DNA from 2 places in the Pseudomonas flexibilis genome. Region 2 is predicted to be linked to the other one. Evidence: riboswitches for the same ligand, from Rfam matches in the RefSeq annotation. Region 2 holds a riboswitch; the other holds the start of a gene.

Region 1 (3,397 bases), on a different contig from region 2:
CTTCTCGTCGGTCTCGGCGCGGCGCACCTGGATTCTCAACGACCTGTACGTGGTTCCGTCCTGCCGCGGGCAGGGAGTGGGCAGCGCATTGCTGGAACGGGCCAGGGCCCATGCGCAGGCGACCGGCGCCAAGGGCCTCGGTTTGCAGACGGCAGTGGACAACCTCAACGCCCAGCGGCTGTACGAGGCGCTGGGTTATCGGCGGGAGGAGGGGTTCTACAGCTATTTTCTTGCCGTGTAAGCCGGCCAGGCTGCGCGGCCAATCCGCTACGCCCCCTCCGCCCCGCGCTTGCGGAAGAACAGCGTGATCTGCCCGACCTCGACGCCGAACTTGGTCATGAACGAGCGATTGGCCAGGGTGTGTTCGTCGATCAGGTACATCCAGTCGTCCAGCTTCACGTCGTAGACGCTGTCGCCCACCGGCAGGCGCAGGGTGTAGCGCAGGCGCAGGGCGTTGCCGGCGACCTGCAGGTGGCCTTCGCCGACCACGTCGTGGGCGGTGCCGCGCCAGTGATCGGGGCCGTCCGGGGTGAAGGTCCACACGCGGCGGTCGGTGCTGCCGTCGCTGAAGGTGAAGTCCTCTTCGAGGATCAGTTGCTCGCCGCGCGAGTAGCCGTTGATCGCCACGCTGAAACGCTTGACCACCTCGCCCGAGCGTTTCTGGAACATGCCCCAGGCGTCCACCCGGCCGGTGAAGTACTGGCGCAGGTCGAGGGGCGGGGTCTGGTCGCGGTAGTGGTCCACCTCCACGGCGCAGCCGGCCAGGGCGACGGCAAGGGACAACAGCAGGGCAAGGCGCTTGAACATGGCGGTCTCCGGTCAGGGGCGGGCGTCGCCCAGCAGGCGGGCGCGCAGTTCGGGGTTGCGGGTGCGCGGGTCGAGCCAGATGGCGAAGAACGCGCGGGCGAATTCCGGGTCGGCGATCTCGTGCTGCAGGCGTGTGCCGGCATAGAAGCGCGCGCCCTGGTCCGGCAGGTGTACGCCGATGATGCGCTCGCCGGGCTGCACATCGACGAACGCCCGCCGCATCTGCGCCTGCCAGCGCTGCAGCTGGGCGGCATTGATGGCATCGCCATTCAGGCGACGGATTTCCTTGAGGCTGGCCTCGACCAGGTCGTCGCGCTCGATGCTGCGGTGATAGGTGAGTTCCAGGGCGAACGGCGCATCGGCGCGAAACGGCTCGGTGGGACTCCACAGCCGCGCGGTGTAGATGCGGAAGCCGAACAGTCGCAGGTCGCCACCGCCGATCAGACGCGCCTCGGGCAAGGCGTCCTGCCAGCTGGCCTGTGCGGCGCCGGCGAGCAGCAGCAGGCTGAGCGCACAGGAATGGGCGATGTGGCGCAGTGCAGAGAGCGTGATCATCTTGGGAGCCCGCAGCAGTCGATACCTGCCCATAAATCTATACGAATACTTAAAAATGTACAGGTTTTGCGATGACCAGCAGGCGATGAACAGCTGTGCGCATTGACGCTGCCGTCCGGGATCACTACCCTGCGCGCCAGCTTCAGGTGCCCCCGTTCGCGGGGGTGAAACAGGGAAGCCGGTGCGCCACGCTCTGACCGTGGCAATTCCGGCGCTGCCCCCGCAACGGTAGGCGAGTCTAGAAACCGCAGTTGGCCACTGTGCTCCGGCATGGGAAGGCGCGGTATTCGGGAACCCCCACGGGTTCCGCTCGCAAGCCCGGAGACCGGCCTGGCGCATTTCCACGGCAGTGCGGCGGGCGCTGGGCTGATGGGCGTGCCCTGGCGCGCGTCCGCATCTTTCGTTCTCCGTCTGTGGTCGTCGACCTTGAGTCGTGCGGGTAGGCACGACGGAGTTCATCCCTTGATTCGCAAGCCTGTTGATCGTCCGGCCGCCGGTGTGCTGCTGGGCGTCGTTTCGCTTTACCTTTCTCTTTCCTGTGTGTCCCTGGCGCTGGCCGCCGAGCCGCTGCTGCTGGCCGAGTCGGTGGTGACCGCCACCCGCACCGAGCAGGCGACGGTAGCGATCGCCTCCAGCAGCGTCATCACCCGCGAGGACATCGAGCGCCAGCAGCCGCGCGACGTGCCGGAGCTGCTGCGCAGCCTGGCCGGCGTCAACGTGTGGAGCAACGGCGGCAGGGGCAAGGCCACCACCGTGTCGCTGCGCGGCACCCACGACAAGCACCTGCTGGTGCTGGTCGACGGCATCAAGATCGGCTCCGCCACCTCCGGCAGCGCGGCGTTGCAGAACATCCCGGTCGAGCAGATCGAGCGCATCGAAGTGGTGCGCGGCCCGCGCTCCAGCCTGTATGGCTCGGAGGCCATGGGTGGGGTGATTCAGATCTTCACCCGCCAGGCCCAAGAAGTCGGGTTCACGCCGGGTTTCGCCGTCAGCGCCGGCAGCCGCTCCACCTACCGGGGTAGCGCCGGACTGCAGGGCAGCAACGGACCGGGCTGGTTCAGCCTCGGGCTGGTGAGCGAGTCCACGGACGGCATCAACGCCCGCAGTTTCCGGCCGGCCGCGCCGGCCGCCTACGAGCCGGACGCCGACGGTTTCCGCGAACACTCGGCGTCGCTGCGTGGCGGCTACCGCTTCGCCGGTGGACTGGAGCTGGACGCCAACTGGCTGCAGAGCGAAAACCGCAGCGAGTTCGACAGCCGCAACACGCGCGGCACCTCCGGTTTCGACGCCTACAGCGAAGGCGATCTGCAGGTGCTGGGGTTGCGCGCGCGCTTCACGCCGCTGGCGGCCTGGAACGTCACCCTGCAAGGCGGGCACAGCGAGGACCGCAGCGAGAACTTCCAGGACGATCGCCTGTACTCCCGCTTCGACACCCTGCGCGACAGCCTCGCCTGGCAGAACGATATCCGCCTGGGCGCCGGTCAACTGCTCAGCCTGGGGCTGGACTACCAGCGCGACCGCATCGACACCACCAGCCGGTACGCCGAGGACTCGCGCTTCAATCGCGGGGTGTTCGCGCAGTACCAGGCGCGCTTCGGCCGCCACGGCCTGCAGGCCGCGCTGCGCCACGACCGCGACGAGTTCTTCGGCGGTCACGGCACCGGCAGCCTGGCCTGGCGCTATGCGCTCAGCGACGCGCTGAGCCTCAGCGCCTCTTACGGCACCGCCTTTCGCGCACCGACCTTCAACGATCTCTACTATCCGGCCAGCGCGTCGACCGCCGGCAACCCGGATGTGCAGCCGGAAACCTCGCAGAGCTACGAGCTGGGCCTGGAAGGCGGCCAGGCGTGGGGCGAGTGGAGCCTGCATGCCTTCGAGAACCAGATCGACGACCTGATCGAGTGGCAGGGCCGCAGCCCGATGCGCCCCACCAACATCAGCAGTGCGCGGATACGCGGACTGGAGGCCTTTGCCGGCACCGAGCTGTGGGGCTGGCGGCTGACCGGCAACCTCACCCTGCTCGACCCCCGCGACC
Region 2 (3,397 bases):
CCACCCTGCAGGCGGTGGCCGAGCGCGTCGGCCCCGGCCCGCACGACGCCCTGAATGCTCTTGCCGAAGTCGGCGGCTTCGAGGTGGCGATGATGACCGGCGCCATGCTGGGCAGCGCCGAGAAGGGTGCGCTGATCCTGGTCGACGGCTTCATCGCCACCGCCGCGCTGCTGGCCGCCATGCAGATCGCGCCGGCGGTGCGCGACTACGCGGTATTTGGCCATCGTTCCCAGGAAGGCGGTCACCCGCTGTTGCTGGCGCACCTCAAGGCCACGCCCCTGCTGCAGCTGGACCTGCGCCTGGGCGAAGGCAGCGGCGCGGTGCTGGCCTTCCCGCTGTTGCAGGCCGCCTGCGGCTTCCTCAACGAGATGGCCTCGTTCGAATCCGCCGGCGTCTCCGACCGATGAGCGAGCGTTCCGCCCTGCGCCGGGAGACCGACCGTTTCCTGTTGTCCCTGCAGTTCTTCACCCGGGTGCCGATCCCCGCGCGGGTGCCCTATTCCGAGGACGAGCTGAACAGGGCGGCGATTTACTTCCCGCTGATCGGCACGCTGATCGGCGCGGCCTGCGCGCTGGTCTACTGGGGCGCCAGCTTCCTGTGGGATGCGCCGATCGCCATCTTCCTGAGCATGGTGTTCGGTCTGCTGCTCACCGGCTGCTTCCACGAGGACGGCCTGGCCGACTGCATGGACGGCATGGGTGGCGGCTGGGACCGCGAGCGCATCCTCACCATCATGCAGGACTCCCGGCTGGGCACCTACGGCGCCGCCACGCTGCTGGCGGCGCTGGGCGGCAAGTTCCTGCTGCTGGTGTCGCTGCCCGCCGCACTGGTGATTCCGCTGATGATCCTCGCCCATGCCGTCGGCCGCCTGAACGCGGCGACCATGATGCTCACCGAGTCCTATGCGCGCCCGGAAGGCAAGGCCAAGCCGCTGGCGGTGCGCATCTCGCTGCTCGGCCTGCTGATCGCCGCCGCGCTGGCCCTGGCGCCATTCCTGTGGATCGAACTGCCGCCCCTGCTGTGGCTGGCGGTGCTGCCGCTGATTCCCCTGCGCCTGTGGTTCGCCCGCTGGCTGCGCAAGTGGATCGGCGGGTTTACCGGCGACTGCCTGGGTGCGCTGCAACAATTGAGCGAGCTGACCTTCCTGCTCGGGGCGTTGGCGCTGTGCCGCTTTATCTGATCCGCCACACCCGCGTCGGCTGCGCGCCGGGGCTGTGCTACGGCCAGCTGGATGTACCGCTGACCGACAGCTTCGCTGCCGAAGCCCAGGCCGTGCGAAATGAGCTGGCCCAGACCTTTCCCGACGGCCTGCCGCCGGTGTGGAGCAGCCCCAGCCTGCGCTGCCGCACACTGGCCGATGCGCTGGAAGTGCCCTACTGCGCCGATGCGCGGCTGATGGAGCTGAACTTCGGCGCCTGGGAAGGCCGCACCTGGGCGGAGCTGGATTCCCCCGAGGCGCGCCACTGGGGCGATCACTGGCAGAGTGCCGCGCCGCCCGGCGGCGAATCCCTGCCCGAACTGCTGGCCCGGCTGCGGGAGTTCCTCGACGAGATCGAAACCGGCGATGCCCTGCTGATCACCCATGCCGGGCCGATCCGCGCGCTGCATCACCTGCTGCTCGGCGAACCCCTGGAAACGGCGTTTCGCCGGCCGGTGGGCTACGGCCAATTGCTGCGCCTGTAACAGAAGCGCGGCCTGCGCACTGACCTGTGGGAGCTCATTCGCGAGCTCTTAGTGCGCTCCGCAGCCAGAAGCTCGCGAATGAATTCGCTCCCACAAGCACAAAAGCGGCGCCGCGCATCGGACGCCGCCACCCGCAGGCGCCAGGCCATTCTTAACCCCGGTCATTGCCTCCACGCCCCCCGCCCGTTATGGTGCGCGCGTTTTTCTTGTCGGTGCGCAAGCGTTTTTGCGTTAAACGGGAAGCCGGTGGCGCTCTTTGGAGCCATCCCGGCACTGCCCCCGCAACGGTGAATGACCGCCCCTCGGGCGGCGACTCCAACAGCCACTGGGAATTTTCCCGGGAAGGCGGAGTCGTCAGGGTCATGAGTCCGGAGACCGGCCGACAGGAAGCGACTGGTGTTGCGGAGGGCGGCACCGTCAAGCGCTGTCTCCCGTATGCCGCGCTTGTGTTCCTGCCCTCCTCAAAAGCATTGATCTTTTGAGGAATTCTTCTGATGAAACTGTCCCGCCTGGCCCTGGCGATTGCCCTGGCCTCCCCTGCGGCATTCGCCGCCAATGAAACCCCACGCTTCGATGAACAGCTGAAGCTGCCGGAGGTGGTGGTAACGGCCTCGCGTACCGCCGAAAGCAAGGGCGACACCTACAGCGCCGTAACCGTGTTTACCCGCGATGACATCGAACGCCTGCAGCCGAGCACTGTGCCCGATCTTCTGCGCCGCACCCCAGGCGTGCAGGTCATGCAGAACGGCGGACGCGGCTCAACCGTTGGGGTGTTCGTCCGCGGCACCAAGACGGCACAGACACTGGTGCTGATCGACGGCCAGCGCGCCAACGACACCAACCTCGGCGGTGCTCCACTGAACACTCTGAGCGTGGATCAAATTGAACGGGTCGAAATCCTGCGCGGCCCGCGCTCAGCCATCTACGGTTCCGATGCCATCGGCGGTGTCATCCAGATCTTTACCCGCCGAGCCGAAGGACCCGGCCTGTCTCCGCGCGTTCGGGTTGCCTACGGCAGCCACGACACATGGGAGCAATCCCTAGGCCTGTCCGGCGGCAACAACGCCACCCGCTTCAACCTGAGCCTTAACCACGAGCAGAGCAATGGCTTCAGCCGCTCCAGCCTGCGCACCGGAACGGATGCCGACAACGACGGGTTTGAAAACTCCTCGATTGCCCTGAATCTCAATCATCGTTTCAGCTCGCAGACCGAGGCCGGGCTGAACATCAGCCACACGGATAGTGAGTACGAATACGATGGCTTCGGCTGGAGCCAGTTCCCCTACGACGAGGTCAAGAACAGCTTCTATTCCGCCTACCTCAGCCACCAGTTGACTCAACTCTGGAGTACACGCCTGGAACTGGGTTACTCGGAAGGCGAAATGCACAACCTCGACAGGGCGGCGGTGACCGACAGCTTCAACGAAACCGAGCGCGAAAGCCTGAACTGGACAAACAGCCTGTCCCTGAGCGATGCACAGCGCCTACAGGTCGGCCTCGACTGGTACCGCGACCATATCCACAACTCCGGACGCTACACGGAAGACTCCCGCTACAACGCAGCCGCCTTCCTCCAGCACAGCTACAACGGCGAGAATTTCGGCACCGAAGTGGGCGTGCGCCACGATGACAACCAGCAGTTCGGCACTGAGAACTCGTGGAACGCCGCATTCAAATTGCCCCTGAATGACCGGCACCAGGTCACGCTATCGTA

The links. Region 2 has a riboswitch for cobalamin ahead of PT85_RS17010 (TonB-dependent receptor domain-containing protein). Riboswitches for the same ligand answer to the same signal wherever they lie in the genome.
Region 1: it holds a riboswitch for cobalamin, as region 2 does, so the genes downstream of both, btuB (TonB-dependent vitamin B12 receptor) here and PT85_RS17010 (TonB-dependent receptor domain-containing protein) in region 2, are expected to answer to the same signal.

The regions. Positions count from the first base shown of each region.
Region 1 is NZ_JTAK01000001.1:176,263-179,659, forward strand. Features, by position in the region: gene PT85_RS00880 (GNAT family N-acetyltransferase) at 1-241, shown strand, start outside; gene PT85_RS00885 (DUF3833 domain-containing protein) at 268-807, opposite strand; gene PT85_RS00890 (chalcone isomerase family protein) at 820-1,362, opposite strand; cobalamin riboswitch at 1,490-1,710, shown strand; gene btuB (TonB-dependent vitamin B12 receptor) at 1,825-3,397, shown strand, end outside.
Region 2 is NZ_JTAK01000011.1:35,426-38,822, forward strand. Features, by position in the region: gene cobT (nicotinate-nucleotide--dimethylbenzimidazole phosphoribosyltransferase) at 1-407, shown strand, start outside; gene PT85_RS17000 (adenosylcobinamide-GDP ribazoletransferase) at 404-1,180, shown strand; gene cobC (alpha-ribazole phosphatase family protein) at 1,165-1,683, shown strand; cobalamin riboswitch at 1,877-2,081, shown strand; gene PT85_RS17010 (TonB-dependent receptor domain-containing protein) at 2,178-3,397, shown strand, end outside.